4 regions of the Rahnella sp. PD12R genome follow, and region 2 is predicted to be linked to each of the others. Evidence: predicted binding sites of a transcription regulator. Region 2 holds the regulator's gene; each other region holds the start of a gene.
The links. The regulator PhoB, encoded in region 2, activates phosphate uptake and scavenging genes when phosphate is short. The targets are predictions, from matches to a motif close to CTGTCATAAAACTGNCNNAT.

Region 1 (4,262 bases), 480 kb from region 2:
CTTCGGCCCGGTACTGCATGTGGTGCGTTATGCCCGTCAGGATCTGGATAAGCTGATCGGTCAGATTAATGCCGCGGGTTACGGCCTGACGCTGGGTATCCACACCCGCATCGACGAAACCATCCACCGCGTGACGCAACAGGCGCACGTCGGCAACATGTACGTGAACCGCAATATGGTCGGCGCTGTCGTGGGTGTGCAGCCGTTCGGTGGTGAAGGCTTATCAGGTACCGGTCCGAAAGCCGGTGGCCCGCTGTACCTGTACCGTCTGCTGAGCAGCCGCCCGCAGGACGCCGTGCAGCAAACGTTATTGCGTCAGGATCGCGAACTGCCGCTCGACACGTCTGTACGCGAAGCGTTACTGGCACCGCACCGCGCGTTGCAACAATGGGCGGCGGAGCAGAAACATCGCGAAGACCTGATTGCCGTGTGCGAGCGCTTCGCACAAACCAGTCAGGGCGGCACTTTGCGTACCCTGCCGGGGCCAACCGGGGAACGTAACACTTACGCATTGTTGCCGCGTGAGCGTGTTCTGGCGTTGTCAGACAATCATGACGATGCCCTGACCCAGCTTGCCGCCGTCACCGCGACCGGTTGCCGTATTCTCTGGCCGGATGCGCCGTTACAGCGCGAACTGTTCAGCCAGTTACCGAAAGCGGTACAGGAACGTGTCGATTTCGCCAAAGACTGGCAAAACGATGCACCGGTATTTGACGCGGTGATCTACCACGGCGACGCCGATCAGCTGCGTGAACTTTGCCAGCTTATCGCCAAGCGCCCGGGCGCTATTATTTCAGTACAAGGGTTTGCGCGCGGCGAAGATAACATCCTGCTGGAGCGTCTGTTGCATGAGCGTTCGCTGAGTGTGAATACCGCAGCAGCGGGTGGGAATGCGAGTCTGATGACAATCGGGTGAGTGTTTGTGCGGGAAGCGCCGCACTGGCGCTTTTTGAGCCGAAGCTTGATCGAGAAGGTTTCGGTTTTCACTTGTAGTGAGGGGCTGAGACTATGACCGAGAAAGTTTCGGTTTTTCAATAAATGTGTTCACTTAACCCGCTGCGCCGAAACCGACAAAAGAGGGGCAAGACGGCCCCTCTTTTGAATCTCCACGTCTTTTTTACTGCGCGCTACCGCTTGCTGGCTATGTTTCAGCAACAGCAGTTATTGCCGCGAAAACTTGCCGCTGCGCGGTTCCCTTACTCGGTTTCGAGCCACAGGTCTCGAAACACTTCGCTCGGCAAGCTTTCCGAAAGCGGCTGGAGGCTTTTTCAATTCAACAATCAGCCTGCATCTATCTTCCGAATTACATAGCCATTGGCCGCTTTCAAAACGGCGTTGAGCGAGCGGAGAGAAACAGCGAGAGTCTTTTTTCGAGCAGGTTCGAACCCGAAGCGAAAGTACCGCGCAGCGGCGGCGTTTGCGGCACTAGCCGGAGTTGCTGAAACATAGCCAGCCAGCGGTAGCGCGCAGTAAAAAAGACGTGGAGATTCCAAAGAGGGCTCGTCATAGCCCTCTTTGGTCGGTTTCGGCGCGAGCCGCTGAGTGATAGCTGTTATTGAAAAACCGAAATATTCTCGGTCATAGTTCCAGCCCTCACGGCGAGTGAAAAACCGAAATATTCTCGGTCATAGTCCCAGCCCTCACTGCAAGTGAAAACCGAAACTTTCCCGTCACCCGATCCTCTAATCACCATCTTAAACTGTCATTAAAACGTCATAACTCTGACTTAACCTGCCGGTAACAAAATACAACAATCTGTGTTTTTTTATTTCTGACGGTTTATCAAAAGGAGTTTTGACCATGCAACAACCTCTCTCTCTGCTTGCCCGCGCACTCTCTGCTGCCCTGCTGGTTTCCGCATCCGCCAGCGCTTTCGCCGCTGAGCCGGACGCCCTGACAGACCGCGCAGCAAAAGGCGTGCTGACTGAACCGGGTGGCGCACGTCGTCTGAGCGGTGATCAGACAGCAGCGCTGAAAGCTTCGCTTTCGGATAAAACGGTGAAGAACGTAATCCTGCTGATTGGCGACGGAATGGGCGATTCTGAAATCACTTCCGCACGAAATTATGCAGAAGGCGCAGGCGGTTATTTCAAAGGTATCGATGCCCTGCCGCTGACCGGTCAGTACACGCATTATTCTCTGGATAAAAAGACACAGAAACCAAGCTATGTGACGGATTCCGCCGCTTCAGCCACAGCCTGGACGACCGGCGTAAAAAGCTATAACGGCGCGATCGGGGTGGACGTAAACGGTAAAGATCACCAGACCATTCTCGAGATCGCCAAAGCCGCAGGCAAAGCGACCGGCAACGTCTCGACGGCAGAATTACAGGACGCCACGCCAGCTGCCCAAATCGCGCATGTTACGTCGCGTAAATGCTACGGTCCGGAAGAAACAGCGGAGAAGTGCGCCAGCAACGCGCTGGAAAATGGCGGGCGCGGTTCCATCACTGAACAGCTGTTGCAGGCCCGCGCCGACGTCACACTGGGCGGTGGCAAAAAATCCTTCAGTCAGCTGGCGAAAGCCGGCGAATTCAGCGGTAAATCCCTGAAAGACCAGGCGCTGGCGCAGGGTTATGTATGGGTAGAAAACGCCGACCAGTTGAACGCTATCACGCTGGCCGACCAGAAAAAACCGCTGCTGGGCTTATTCGCCGACGGCAACATGCCGGTACGCTGGCAGGGTCCGAAAGCCACGTATCACGGCAATATCGATAAACCGGCCGTTACCTGCGAAGCCAATCCGCAGCGCACCGCAGAAATCCCGACGCTGGCCGCGATGACCGAAAAAGCGATCGACCTTCTGAAAACCAATCAGAACGGTTTCTTCCTGCAAGTCGAAGGCGCGTCGATTGATAAGCAAGATCACGCTGCCAATCCGTGCGGTCAGTTTGGTGAGACGGTAGATCTTGATGAAGCGGTGCAGAAAGCCCTCGAATTTGCCCGTCAGGATGGCAATACGCTGGTGATTGTGACCGCCGACCATGCGCATTCCAGCCAGATTATCGAAGCCGACGCCAAAGCCCCCGGCCTCACGCAAACGCTGACCACCAAAGATGGCGCGCCGATGACCATCAGCTACGGGAATTCCGAGGATGACTCGCAGGGTCACACCGGGACTCAGTTGCGGATCGCCGCGTTCGGGCCACACGCCGCGAACGTCGTCGGGCTGACCGACCAGACGGATTTGTTCTATACCATGCGGGAAGCAATGAATATTAAATAAGCAGTGAGGGCTGGCCGCTGACTGAGTAAATTTCGGTTTCTCACTCGCCGTGAGGGCTGGATCGAGAATATTTCGGTTTATCACTCGCCGTGAGGGCTGGATCGAGAAAGTTTCGGTTTTTCAATTGCAGTGATCGCTCAGCGGCTGGCGCCGAAACCGACCAAAGAGGGCTATGACGAGCCCTCTTTGGAATCTCCGCGTCTTTTTCAACACGCGCTGCCGCTCGCTGGCCATGTTTCAGCAACTCCGGCTAGTGCCGCAAACGCCGCCGCTGCGCGGTATTTTCGCTTCGGGTTCGAACCTGCTCGAAAAAAGACTCTCGCTGTTTCTCACTCCTCACTCAACGTCGTTTTGAAAGCGGCCAATGGCTATGTAATTCGAAAGATACATGCAGGCTGGATTTTGAATTTAAAAATCCTCCAGCCGCTTTCAGAAAGCTTGCCGAGCGAAGTGTTTCGAGACCTATGGCTCGAAACCGAGTAAGGGAACCGCGCAGCGGCAAGTTTTCGCGGCAGTAGCTTAAGCACCTGAAACATGGCCAGCGAGCGGCAGCGCGTGTTGAGAAAAAGCGTGGGAGATCAAAGAGGGAGGCGCTTTCCTCCCTCTTTGTCGGTTTCGGCGCAGCGTGTTAAGTGAACACAGTTATTGAGAAACCGAAATATTCCCGGTCAGCCGTCAGCCTTCACTGCAAGTGAAAAACCGAAATCGTCTCGATCTCTTATTACAACCACCTTCAGGTTGCAACTGTTATACACAAATATCACCATACTGTTCCTGTTATACCAACTCCCCTTCATGGTTAAATCCCCTTTCATCATCTGCTATAAAAATAGGTCTTCTCATGTTGGGTTTAGATGCCTTCGAACTGGCTCGTATACAGTTCGCTTTCACCGTTTCTTTCCATATTATTTTTCCTGCCATCACCATCGGGCTGGCCAGTTTTCTGGCGGTGCTTGAAGGGATGTGGCTCAAAACCAAAAAAGAGGAATATCGCGACCTCTATCATTTCTGGTCAAAAATCTTTGCTGTGAATTTCG
Region 2 (4,262 bases):
TCCGGCCATGCGCTGATACAAACCGTCGAGCTGATTTTTGGCTTCTTTATGTTGTTCAAACACGCGTTCAGAAAGCCGCCCGTAGATTTCGGTGCCGGTCAGTTCTTCCAGCAATTCCGCGCGGTCGTTGGCATCGGCATTCAGGAACGCGGCGAACTGGCCTTGTGAAAGCATCATAGATTTAGTGAAACGGCCGAAATCCAGCCCGGTCAGCCCGGCGATGGCATCAAGTTTATCGCGCACTTTGTCGGCCAGAATTTTGCCATCGGCCAGCAGCGCCAGTTCTACTTTGGGCGCCTGTAAATTACCGTCAGGCGAATTTTTGGCCCGGCGCTGGCTCCAGAACGCGCGGTAGCCAATGCCTTTAACCTCAAACTCGACTTCTGCCAGGGATTCGGCGGTGTGGCGGGTCATCAGTTCATTCTGACTCGGCGTGACGTTCAGACGCGGCGTCTGGTGATACAGCGCCAGACAGATGGCGTCCAGCAGGGTGGTTTTCCCCGCGCCGGTCGGGCCTGTGATGGCAAATAATCCGTTGCTGGCAAAAGGCTCAGCGGTGAAGTCGATTTTCCATTCGCCTTCCAGCGAGTTCAGGTTTTTTAAACGCAGACTGAGAATTTTCATCGGGCGGCATCCTCTGCGGACTCGCCGCTGGTGACCTGGCTGACAACCTGAGCGAACAGCGTGCGCATCCGCGCCTGACGCGGTTCGTCGGGATCGGTTTCCTGCGCCAGCCGCCGCTCAAACACTTCGCTGACACTCAGTTCGCTGAGCGTTTCTTTTTCCTGTTGTTCGATGCTGCTGATGCGCTGTTCTTTACTGCGGCGCAGCAGAACGACTTCCACCGGCAAATCTGCGGTCAGCGTCTGAATACGCCGCTGGATATCACTGAGATAGTCCTGCGTGGCGACTTCGATATCCAGCCAGACCGGTTTACCGGCATCGCCGTCAGCAAACTGCGTCAGTTGTTTTTCGATGTCTGCGAGAGAACCTTTAATGATCTGCATCGGCTGGAAAACGGGGATTTCCAGCGTGTCGATGGCGTTGAGCTTAGCGCCATCGAAATCAAGCAGGTAAACGCTTTTGGTTTTGCTGAGCTCATCGAAACTCAGCGCAATGGGTGAGCCGCTGTAACGGATATGTTCGGTTTTTGCGACGCACTGGGCGCGGTGAATGTGCCCGAGCGCCACGTAATCCACCGGTGGAAAGGCCTGCGCCGGGAAGGCGTCGAGCGTGCCTATATAGATGTCGCGCACGGAGTCAGACGTGCTGACGCCGACGGTGGTCAGATGGCCGGTAGCGATAATGGGCAACGGCAAACCAAGTTCCTGACGTTTAGCCAGCGCTGCCTGATACAGTGCGTCATAATGCGCCGCAATGGCTTCCTGCAAGGCGAGCTGTTTGTCGCTGCCGGACTGCCCGGCCTGGCTGGCCAGCAAGTCGCGCGGACGCAAAAACGGAATGGCACACAACACCGCGCCGGGCTGGCCTTCGCGGGTATTCAGCACCAAAACCTGTTCATCCAGATTTTCGCCTACGGTGGCGATCACCCGCGTATTCAGGCACGAAAGCAGTTCGCGGGATTCATTGAGCGTGGCGACGGAATCGTGATTTCCGGCCAGCACCACCAGCTGGCAGCCGGTTTGTTGTAATTCCACCACGAAGCGGTTGTACAACTCGCGGGCGTAACTGGGCGGCGAGCCGGTATCAAAGATGTCTCCGGCGACAATGACGGCGTCCACCTGATGCTGCTGCACCTGACCGGTCAGCCAGCGCAAAAATGCCTGATGTTCAGCGGCGCGGCTTTTGGTAAAAAAGTACTGGCCGAGGTGCCAGTCGGAGGTGTGGATCAGGCGCATGAGACTCCCGTGTGAACCCTGTATGACGACAATGGGGCAAAGTATAAACGTCGGCGGGGGAACCTGTCCCCGATAAATCAGACCAATTTCAGCAGGATGGCGGGAATTTATCTGTCATATTTGCCTTAAATGAACCATCATTTTCATTCATAAATCTGTCACAAAACTGACGCATAATGGCGCCCGCAATCAAATAAAAGATCGCTAACCTATTGGCAGGACCTACGATGGCTAGACGTATATTGGTGGTTGAAGACGAAGCTCCAATCCGTGAAATGGTGTGTTTTGTACTGGAACAGAATGGATATCAGGCAGTAGAAGCTGAAGATTTTGATTCAGCGATTGGCCAGTTAGTTGAACCTTACCCTGAACTGATCCTGCTCGACTGGATGTTACCTGGTGGTTCCGGTATTCAGTTTATTAAGCACCTTAAACGTGAAGCACTGACCCGCGAAATTCCGGTGATGATGCTGACCGCCCGCGGTGAAGAAGAAGATCGGGTGCGCGGCCTGGAAGTCGGTGCCGATGATTACATCACCAAACCGTTTTCACCAAAAGAACTGGTTGCCCGTATTAAAGCGGTGATGCGCCGGATTTCGCCAATGGCGGTCGAGGAAGTGATCGACATGCAGGGGCTGAGTCTGGATCCGTCGTCTCACCGGGTGATGGCCAACGAGCAGGCGCTCGACATGGGGCCGACCGAATTTAAGTTGTTACACTTCTTTATGACCCATTCCGAACGCGTTTACAGCAGGGAACAGTTGCTCAATAACGTGTGGGGCACTAACGTTTATGTGGAAGATCGCACGGTAGACGTGCATATTCGTCGTTTGCGTAAAGCGCTGGAAACCAGTGGACATGACAGAATGATCCAGACTGTTCGTGGTACCGGATATCGTTTCTCAACGCGTTATTGAGTCCCCCACAGCGGAGAATCTGTGTGTTAGAACGTTTGTCATGGAAACGTCTGGCCGGCGAATTTTTTCTCTTTTGCCTGCCAGCGCTGATCCTCGGAATTTTCGTCGGCCATTTCGGCTGGCTCCTCTTTGCGTCGCTCGTCGCGGCGCTGGGCTGGAATTATTACAACCAGCTTAAACTCTCTCACTGGCTGTGGCTTGACCGCAGCATCACCCCGCCGAACGGGCGCTGGAGCTGGGAACCGCTGTTTTACGGGCTGAACCAGATGCAGATGCGCAACCGGCGACGTCGTCGTGAATTAGGTCAGCTGATCAAGCGTTTCCGCAGCGGTGCCGAATCGCTGCCGGATGCGGTGGTTCTGGCGACGGAAGAAGGCAATATCTTCTGGTGCAACGGACTGGCGCAGGATCTGCTCGGTTTCCGCTGGCCGGAAGATAACGGGCAGCATATTTTTAACCTGCTGCGTTATCCGGAATTCCGCACCTGGATCCAGACCCGTGACTTCAGCCGTGCCCTGAATCTGCAACTCAATAATGAACATTATGTTGAGTTTCGCGTGATGCCCTATTCCGAGGGGCAGCTTCTGATGGTGGCGCGTGACGTAACGCAGATGCGTCAGCTCGAAGGCGCGCGACGTAACTTCTTTGCCAACGTTAGCCATGAACTTCGCACGCCGCTGACCGTGTTGCAGGGGTATCTGGAAATGATGGAAGACGCCAAGCTGGAAGAGCCGTTCCGCACCAAAGCGCTGGATACGATGCAGGAACAGACGCGGCGCATGGACGGGCTGGTGAAACAGTTGCTGACCCTGTCGAAAATCGAAGCGTCTGCCAATATCGATATGCACGAGAAGGTCGATATTCCGGTGATGCTGAGTATGCTTGAGCGGGAAGTGCAGACGTTAAGCGGCGGGAAACATGAAGTGGTGTTTCGCGTAAACGAAAAGCTGAAAGTCTTTGGCAACGAAGATCAGCTGCGCAGTGCGGTGTCGAATCTGGTGTACAACGCCGTGAATCACACCCCGCCGGGCACGCGGATTGAAGTCAGCTGGCAGCAAATCCCGCACGGCGCACAGTTCCAGATAAGCGACAACGGGCCGGGTATTGCGCCGCAGCACTTACCGCGTCTGACTGAACGTTTTTACCGTGTGGATAAGGCGCGATCGCGCCAGACCGGCGGCAGCGGGTTGGGGCTCGCCATCGTAAAACATGCGCTCAGCCACCATAATTCGAAGCTTGAAGTCCTCAGCGAAGTCGGCGTCGGCACCCGGTTTATGTTTACGCTGGCACCGAAACTGATTGTTCCTCAGGGTTCAGACTCCCCGGTCTCCGTAAAACCTTAATTTGCGTAGTTTCCCTAAAGCCTGTTATCAGCCGATAGCAGGCTTTTTCATTTCTGTTTATGGCGTGAAGTCGCCTCCTGATCATGAATTTATTTCACGTCCCATGAAAATTCCTCTGTTGTGGGTGAACAGGCTGCATGACA
Region 3 (4,262 bases), on a different contig from region 2:
TTTCGCTTTTCCACATCGCCATCATTACCTCCAGCAACTATCTGGTTCAGTTGCCTGTCTCCATTTTTGGTTTCCATACCACCTGGGGCGCGTTCACTTTTCCGTTTATTTTCCTGGCAACCGATCTCACAGTGCGAATCTTTGGCGCACCGCTGGCACGCCGGATTATCCTTTCCGTCATGATCCCGGCACTGGCAATCTCTTACGTGATTTCCGCGCTGTTCTTTGAAGCACAGTGGCAGGGCGTTGAAGCGCTCAGCAGCCTGAACATCATGGTCGCCCGCATCGCAACCGCCAGCTTTATGGCTTACGTGCTGGGACAAATCCTCGACGTTCACGTGTTTAACCGCCTGCGCCAGAACCGTCGCTGGTGGATTGCGCCGGTCGCCTCAATGTTCCTCGGCAATATCAGCGACACGCTGTCATTCTTCTTCATCGCGTTCTACAAAAGTACCGATGCCTTTATGGCGGCGCACTGGGTAGAAATCGCGCTGGTAGATTACAGCTTCAAAGTGCTGATCTGTCTGGTGTTCTTCCTGCCGATGTACGGCATGCTGCTCAACATGTTGCTTAAGCGGCTGTCGGCGCACGGAAATCACAATGCTTCTGCGGTCAGTGCGCACTAAGAGTGACGACGGCGTCTCAGATGACACAAATCGCGCCATAATCTGACTTGCATTTGTGGCCTGAATAGGTTGCCATAACGGCTGTTAAGTCAACATGTAAGCCTGATAGACAGGCCACTTAAGGAAGCCCGATGCGTAATGTCGCAAAAATGATGGGAATGGCAGTACTGATCGCCGGTCTGGCTGCGTGTGATGGTAAATCAACAGACGCGCCAGCCGCAGACAAAGGCGCACCGGCAGCAACAGCCGCCGCGGCGACTACGCCAGTCAGCCTGCTGGACGGCAAAGTGACTTTCTCCCTGCCGCAGGGAATGAGCGACCAGAGCGGTAAGCTGGGCACGCAGGCAAACAATATGCACGTCTACGCAGACAGTACCGGCCAGAAAGCGGTGATTGTGATCCTTGGTGATAACACCACCGAGTCACTGGACGTTCTGGCGGGTCGTTTACAGGATCAGCAAAAAGCGCGCGATACCAATCTGCAAGTCGTCACCAATAAATCCATTCAGGTGAACGGCCAGACGTTGCAGCAGTACGACAGCGTCATCACCTCTGCCGGTCAGAAAGCGTATTCCTCTATCGTGCTGGGCAAAGTCGACAGCCACCTGCTGACAATGCAAATCACGTTGCCAGCGGACAATCAGCAACAGGCACAGACCGATGCCGAAGCAATTATTAATACGCTGAAAATTCAGTAAATTCAGATGTTGTGAAAATATCAGGCGGGGCTCAGGCTCCGCCTTTTTTTGTCTCATGCTGTTACTCCGCCTCACAAAACCCACCTTCACTGTAATAAAAATGTAACATTTCGGTCATAAATCACAGTTCGTTTGTGCGCGAATAGCTAAAATCATGTTCGTTTTAGAACACCCTGGCACCGCCCTTTCGTCATTGGCTCATGAGGAGTCAGACCTGATTTATGCCATCGGAGGCATTTATGCTCAGTATCTTCAAACCCGCGCCCCACAAAGCGCCCGTGGATGAAAACCACGTCGATCCGCTCTACCGCCGTCTCCGCTGGCAGATTTTCATGGGGATCTTCTTCGGTTATGCCGCTTACTATCTGGTTCGTAAAAACTTCGCGTTAGCGATGCCCTATCTCATCGATCAGGGTTTTTCGCGGGGTGATTTAGGCTTTGCGCTGTCCGGAATTTCTATCGCCTACGGCATTTCAAAATTCATCATGGGGTCGGTCTCAGACCGCTCGAATCCGCGCGTATTTCTGCCTGCGGGTTTAATCCTCGCTGCCGCCGTGATGCTGTTTATGGGCTTTGTTCCGTGGGCTACGTCCAGCATCGCCATCATGTTCGTGCTGCTGTTCCTGTGCGGATGGTTTCAGGGTATGGGCTGGCCACCGTGCGGGCGCACGATGGTTCACTGGTGGTCGCAGAAAGAACGTGGCGGCATTGTTTCCGTCTGGAACTGTGCGCATAACGTCGGCGGCGGCATTCCTCCGCTGCTGTTCCTGCTGGGCATGGCCTGGTTTAACGACTGGCACGCGGCGCTGTATATGCCCGCGTTCGGTGCGATCCTGCTGGCCGTTTTCGCGTTCATGACGATGCGCGATACCCCGCAGTCCTGTGGTTTACCGCCGATTGAAGAATACAAAAACGATTATCCGCCGGACTACGTGAAAGAATCCGCCGAGCAGGAGCTGACGGCAAAACAGATCTTCATGCAGTACATTTTGCCCAACAAGTTGCTGTGGTACATCGCGCTGGCCAACGTGTTTGTTTACCTGCTGCGCTACGGCATTCTGGACTGGTCTCCGACTTACCTGAAAGAGGTGAAACATTTCGCGCTGGATAAATCCTCGTGGGCGTATTTCCTGTATGAGTATGCCGGTATTCCGGGCACGCTGCTGTGCGGCTGGATGTCGGATAAAGTCTTCAAAGGGAATCGCGGCGCGACCGGCGTGTTCTTTATGGTGCTGGTGACAATCGCCACCGTGATTTACTGGCTGAATCCGGTCGGGAATCCGGGTATCGACATGGCCTGTATGATCACCATCGGCTTCCTGATTTATGGCCCGGTCATGCTGATTGGCTTGCATGCGCTGGAACTGGCACCGAAGAAAGCAGCGGGGACGGCGGCGGGCTTTACCGGCCTGTTTGGTTATCTCGGCGGTTCAGTGGCGGCGAGCGCAATCGTCGGCTATACCGTTGATTTCTTTGGCTGGGATGGCGGCTTTATCGTGATGATCGCCGGGTGCGTGCTGGCGGTGCTTCTGCTGGTACTGACGATGCTCAGTGAAAATAAACACAAAGCGCAGCTGGCGAAAAACGCCTGATTCAGGCTGAAAGCATAGAAAGCAAAAAGGCACCGGAAGGTGCCTTTTTCAATGACGACTCAGGAAACGATTATTCAGACAAATACATTTTGCGCAGGTAATGCGGCACGGCGTCGTCGGCGTTGGAACCAATGATTTCCGCATCCGGCATCGCCGCTTTCAGGCGTGGCAATGAGCCACTCATCAGGCAACCTTTACCGGCCATCGACAGCATTTCCAGATCATTCAGACCGTCGCCAAACGCGATGCAATCTTTCAGCGTATAACCCATCAGTTTGGACACATATTCCAGCGCGTGACCTTTCGACACGCCGCCCGCCATCACTTCCAGACAAACCGGCAGTGAGAAGCTGACGTTTACACGATCGCCCCAGCGCGCATTAATGGCTTCTTCGAGTGGCAGCAGTTTTTCGTGATCTTCGCAGGTGAAATACACTTTGCAGATGCCGTCAGTTTCCAGCAAACCCGGTTCATAGAGTTTGTATTTGAAAACGGATTCACGGAAAAAATCATCCTGATCGGCGCGGTCACGGTTCATGTACCAGTCGTCGTTACGGTAAACGTTGGTCAGGATATCCGGATTGTTGTGCATGATGCCAAACAGATCTTTGGCAATGTCTTCATCCAGATTATGGGCGAAAATCAGCTCGCCGTCGGTGTTATGCACACGCGCACCGTTTGAGGTGATCATGTACGCGCTGATCTCGAGATTGTCGCGCATCTGCGCAACGTCAATATGGTGACGTCCGGTCGCGAACACGAAATGCACATCGCGCTGGGTCAGCAATTTCAGCGTCTCTTTCGCGAACGGGCTCAGGGTATGGTCAGGTGATAGCAGTGTGCCATCTAAATCGGAAGCAACAACAGGATACATAGCGTTAGGTTCTAACCTCTGATGGAGTTGTGCGCGGCGAACCGCGGATTAATGCTGTCGCGCAAAAAAGCGCATGATGGCGTCCAGCGCCTGTGCCCGCAGGTCGTCCCGCTCAAACAGGATCTCATGGCGCGCGCCTTCGATGACCAGCGGCTTTTCCCCTTCACAAGGGTGCCCCGCAACGGCCATGGCCTGACAAAAAGCGAGATGCGACCGGTTGTCTACTACACGGTCTTCGCTCGCCTGCAATAAAAGAACAGGAGTCGTGATTTTTTCGGCTTCCCTGAGGATATGCATGCCCGCCTCAATGCCTTCACGCACCCAGTGATACGTAGGTCCGCCGACCTGGAGTTCCGGGTAATCCGCATAAAAACGCAGATTACGACGATATCGCTCGCGGCTGTGCGTCAGCTGATTCACCACAAACGGCAGCGGACGCCAGTGGCCGGTACCCAGCGCGTAACCATCACGG
Region 4 (4,262 bases), on a different contig from region 2:
AGTTCTGGAAAGGGTTGCCGCTTTTCTTCGTTGTGCGCGCTTGGGTGGTTGCGCTGGCTTTTTCAGTACGCGGTGCAGCCGCCGTGCTGTTGCCATAACCGTCCGCCGTGGCGTCCTGCTGCGGGGTTTCAGGTGCAACCTGATCCGGTGCCGTTGGCACAGGTTTACCCAGAGCACCGTTCAGTGCCAGCAGATCGCTTTCGTTCAGTGTACCCAGTGCTGACTTGATGTTCAGCTGGTTGATCAGGTACGTGTAACGGGCGCTGGAAAGCTGTTGTTTGGCGTTATACAGCGTGGTGGTCGCATCCAGAACATCAACGATTGTACGGGTACCGACCTGGTAACCGGCTTCCATCGCATCCAGAGAACTCTGTGCAGAAACAACGGCTTGTTTATACGCGTTGATGCTGCTGATAGAGGCAGAGATGTTGTTGAAGGAAGAACGTACGGTCTGAACAACGCTGCGGTGCGCGCTTTCAAGCTGCTCGCTGGCGCCAACAAAGTTGTACTGAGCCTGTTTCACCTGAGATGTCACGGAACCGCCGCTGTAGAGTGGCAGGGAGAAGCTCAGACCGACTTTGTTCTGGCCCGCATCGGCGTCCTGATAGCTGGACGAACCGCCGGTTTTATCGCCGTGGTATTTGGTGTTGCTGATACCGGTAGACGCGGTCAGATCAAGCGTTGGCATGTGGCCGGTTTCCGCATAACGGATTTGCTCACGTGCCAGATCTTGTGACAGACGTGCAGACAGCAAGCTCAGGTTGCGGCTTTCTGCTTCTTTCAACAGCGTGGCGACCGGTTGCGGACGCGTGGTGTTGAAGTTATCCACGTTCAGGGACGACAGCTGCGGATAGTAAACGCCGGTAACCTGACGCAATGCTTCGAGCGCGTTATCCAGATTATTACGGGCGGTCACTTCGTTCGCCAATACGGTGTCGTATTGTGAACGGGCGTTTTGTACGTCGGTGATGGCAACCAGGCCGACATTAAAACGCTGCGTGGTTTGATCTAACTGACGGTAAATTGCCTGTTTCTGCGCTTCGGTATAGGAGAGTGAATCAATAGCACTCAATACGTTGAAATAAGCCGTCGCAGAATTCAGGATTAAAGATTGCTGGTCAGTCTGGTAAGACACATCCTGAATACCGGCAGTTTTTTCCTGCAAGGTCAGGGCGCGCCATTTTGACATATCAAAAAGGGTCTGCGTTAATTGCAGGCTGGCGCTGCCGACATCACTATTAACGCCATTCGCATCGCGGTAGCCATTGGTATAACCATAATCCGCACCCAAACCGAGTTGCGGTAATAAAGGACTGCGGCTTTCGTTGATTTTTTCGAATGCAGCATCCCGGTCAGCAGCGGATTTGCGCAGGTCCGGGTTACTCGTCCTGGCTTGCTGATAGACCTGCATCAGGTTTTCGGCCTGGCTTATCGTACTGAAGCCGCCCAGGCTGAGTCCGATGAGAAGGGGGAGCAGTTTCTTCATTTGCATTCCTTGTTGTGCAGCAATGTTGTTATGTATGGTGGCGCAGTCAAATAAACCAATAGACGCGGATTCTAGCAGAGTCAGGCTAGCGGGGAGGTTGGCTTAACGTGCCTTCCCCGCTGGATGTGCCTAAATCTATCACAAACAACCTTGATTATTATTAACGCATTTTCATCAAACTGACCTCAAAGGACGATAAATTGCCTTAATGAGGGAAGAGGAAAACAATCCATGTGTGCATTCAAAAGTTCACCGGTTAGTTTCGGTAAAGATGATGTAGAAATTATTGCACGTGAGACGCGATATAAAGGTTTTTTTTCTATTATTGCATATCGGTTTCGTCATCGGCTGTTTAATGGGGAAATGAGCGGCGAAGTTGTGCGTGAAGTTTTCGAAAGGGGCCATGCGGCGGTGCTGCTGCCTTATGATCCGCAACGCGATGAAGTCGTGCTGATTGAACAGATCCGCATCCCATGTATTGATTCCAGTGATACCCCATGGCTTCTGGAGATGGTCGCCGGTATCATTGAAGAGGGCGAGACAGTCGAAGATGTCGCCCGCCGTGAAGCACTCGAAGAAGCGAACATTGTGGTAAAACGCTGTAAACCGGCTCTGAATTACCTGGCCAGCCCGGGCGGAACCAGCGAGCGTCTTTCTATTATGGTCGGCGAAGTCGATGCGACAACGGCAGAAGGAATTCACGGTCTGAAAGCAGAAAATGAAGACATCCGGGTGCATGTGGTCAGCCGCGAACAGGCTTACCGCTGGGTGGAAGAGGGAGCGATAGATAATGCGGCGTCAGTGATTGCCCTGCAATGGCTGCAGCTACACCATGAATCCCTGAGAAAAGAGTGGGCCAACGAATGATTAAGCGCTATACCCCTGATTTCCCTGAAATGATGAGATTGTGCGAAACCAATTTCGCACAATTGCGCCGTTTGATGCCGCGCACCGATGAGCCCGGTGAAACAGTGACATATCAGGTGAGTAGCGCCACATATTGCCTGACGATCCTCGAATCGACGCGCTATACGTCGCTGGTGGAAATCAAACAGACCGCACCGGCCGTCAGTTACTGGAGCCTGCCTTCGCTGACGGTTCGCCTGTATCACGATGCCATGGTGGCCGAAGTGTGTGCGAGTCAGCAGATCTTTCGCTTCAAAGCACGCTATGATTACCCTAATAAAAAGTTGCATCAGCGTGATGAAAAGCATCAAATTAACCAGTTCCTGGCGGACTGGCTGCGTTATTGCCTTGCGCACGGAGCGATGGCAATTCCGGTGTGTTAGACAGACTTCAACAACAAAGGAAACGATTTGGAAAGCCTGTTTAAACTGCCTTTGGTGAATGGGGCCAAAGTCAGAATTCTACAGATTACAGATACCCATCTTTTTGCCGGTGAAGATGAGACACTGCTGGGCGTGAATACGTTTAACAGCTATCGCGCGGTGCTGGACGCTATAAAAGCACAGCAGCGCGAAGTCGATATCATCGCGGCAACAGGTGACCTGGCTCAGGATCAGTCGGTGGAAGCCTACCATCAGTTTGCCCGTGGCATCAGCGAACTGGCGGCACCCTGTGTCTGGTTGCCCGGTAACCACGATTTCCAGCCTGCAATGGTGAATGCTTTGCAGGATGCCGGGATCAGCCCCTCCAAACATGTCCTCCTCGGTGAAGACTGGCAGATAATCCTGCTCGATACGCAGGTTTTCGGCGTGCCGCACGGAGAGCTGAGCGAGTATCAGCTGGAATGGATGGAGCGTTGCCTGAACGCGTATCCCGATCGCTTTACCCTGCTGATGCTTCACCACCACCCGCTGCCTTCTGGCTGTACCTGGCTCGATCAGCACAGCCTGCGTAACGCGCACATGCTGGCGAATGTTCTGGTGAATTACCCGAAAGTGAACACGCTTTTGTGCGGCCACATTCATCAGGAGCTGGATCTCGACTGGTACGGACGTCGCCTGTACGCCACGCCGTCTACCTGTGTTCAGTTCAAACCGCATTGCACCAATTTCACGATTGATACCGTCGCACCAGGCTGGCGTTATCTCGATTTGTATCCTGATGGCCGTGTCGAAACCCAGGTCTTCCGTCTGGAAACCAGCGAGTTTCATCCTGACACCGAGTCGGACGGGTACGAATGAACACCTTACTTTACCTGCACGGTTTCAACAGTTCACCGAACTCGGCTAAAGCCACGTCGCTCAAAAACTGGCTGGCGCAGAACCATCCTGAAATCGACATGGTGGTTCCGCAATTACCGCCGTATCCGGTGGATGCAGCTGAGCAGCTGGAAAACTTAGTGATCCGTCATGCAGGTAAAAAGCTGGGCATTGTCGGTTCCTCGCTGGGCGGGTATTACGCCACCTGGTTGTCGCAATGTTTCGCCGTACCCGCGGTGGTGGTTAACCCCGCCGTGAAACCGTATGAACTGCTGATCGACTTCCTCGGGCAAAACGAGAACCCCTACACCGGCCAGCAATATGTGTTAGAGTCACGCCACGTTTACGATCTGAAAGTCATGCAGATTGAACCGCTGGAGTCGCCGGATTTACTCTGGTTACTGCAACAAACGGGCGATGAAATCCTCGATTACCGTCAGGCTGTGGCGTATTACACTGCCTGTCGCCAGACGGTCGAACCTGAAGGAAATCATGCATTTGTCGGCTTTGAACGCTATTTTTCGCCGATTGTAGATTTTCTTGAGCTCGCGGCAGACTAACATCGTCAGGGTGACGTTTTCCCCGCATGTTTCGCATCTGCTTGCTGCCAG

Region 1: a site for PhoB is predicted at 1,700-1,719, ahead of phoA (alkaline phosphatase). Genes of this name have one in related genera too.
Region 3: a site for PhoB is predicted at 1,414-1,433, ahead of glpT (glycerol-3-phosphate transporter). Genes of this name have one in related genera too.
Region 4: a site for PhoB is predicted at 1,655-1,674, ahead of nudF (ADP-ribose diphosphatase). Genes of this name have one in related genera too.

Annotation. Positions count from the first base shown of each region.
Region 1 is NZ_JAHTMS010000002.1:170,705-174,966, forward strand. Features, by position in the region: gene putA (trifunctional transcriptional regulator/proline dehydrogenase/L-glutamate gamma-semialdehyde dehydrogenase) at 1-916, shown strand, start outside; gene KWG64_RS04745 (hypothetical protein) at 1,325-1,507, opposite strand; gene phoA (alkaline phosphatase) at 1,801-3,225, shown strand; gene KWG64_RS04755 (hypothetical protein) at 3,412-3,708, shown strand; gene KWG64_RS04760 (cytochrome ubiquinol oxidase subunit I) at 4,067-4,262, shown strand, end outside.
Region 2 is NZ_JAHTMS010000002.1:651,008-655,269, reverse strand. Features, by position in the region: gene sbcC (exonuclease subunit SbcC) at 1-624, opposite strand, end outside; gene sbcD (exonuclease subunit SbcD) at 621-1,859, opposite strand; gene phoB (phosphate response regulator transcription factor PhoB) at 2,087-2,776, shown strand; gene phoR (phosphate regulon sensor histidine kinase PhoR) at 2,800-4,119, shown strand.
Region 3 is NZ_JAHTMS010000012.1:67,717-71,978, forward strand. Features, by position in the region: gene KWG64_RS20860 (7-cyano-7-deazaguanine/7-aminomethyl-7-deazaguanine transporter) at 1-626, shown strand, start outside; gene KWG64_RS20865 (DcrB family lipoprotein) at 758-1,324, shown strand; gene glpT (glycerol-3-phosphate transporter) at 1,564-2,916, shown strand; gene yigL (sugar/pyridoxal phosphate phosphatase YigL) at 2,987-3,790, opposite strand; gene pldB (lysophospholipase L2) at 3,839-4,262, opposite strand, start outside.
Region 4 is NZ_JAHTMS010000004.1:234,121-238,382, reverse strand. Features, by position in the region: gene tolC (outer membrane channel protein TolC) at 1-1,486, opposite strand, end outside; gene nudF (ADP-ribose diphosphatase) at 1,718-2,353, shown strand; gene KWG64_RS10370 (DUF1249 family protein) at 2,350-2,775, shown strand; gene cpdA (3',5'-cyclic-AMP phosphodiesterase) at 2,803-3,633, shown strand; gene yqiA (esterase YqiA) at 3,630-4,211, shown strand.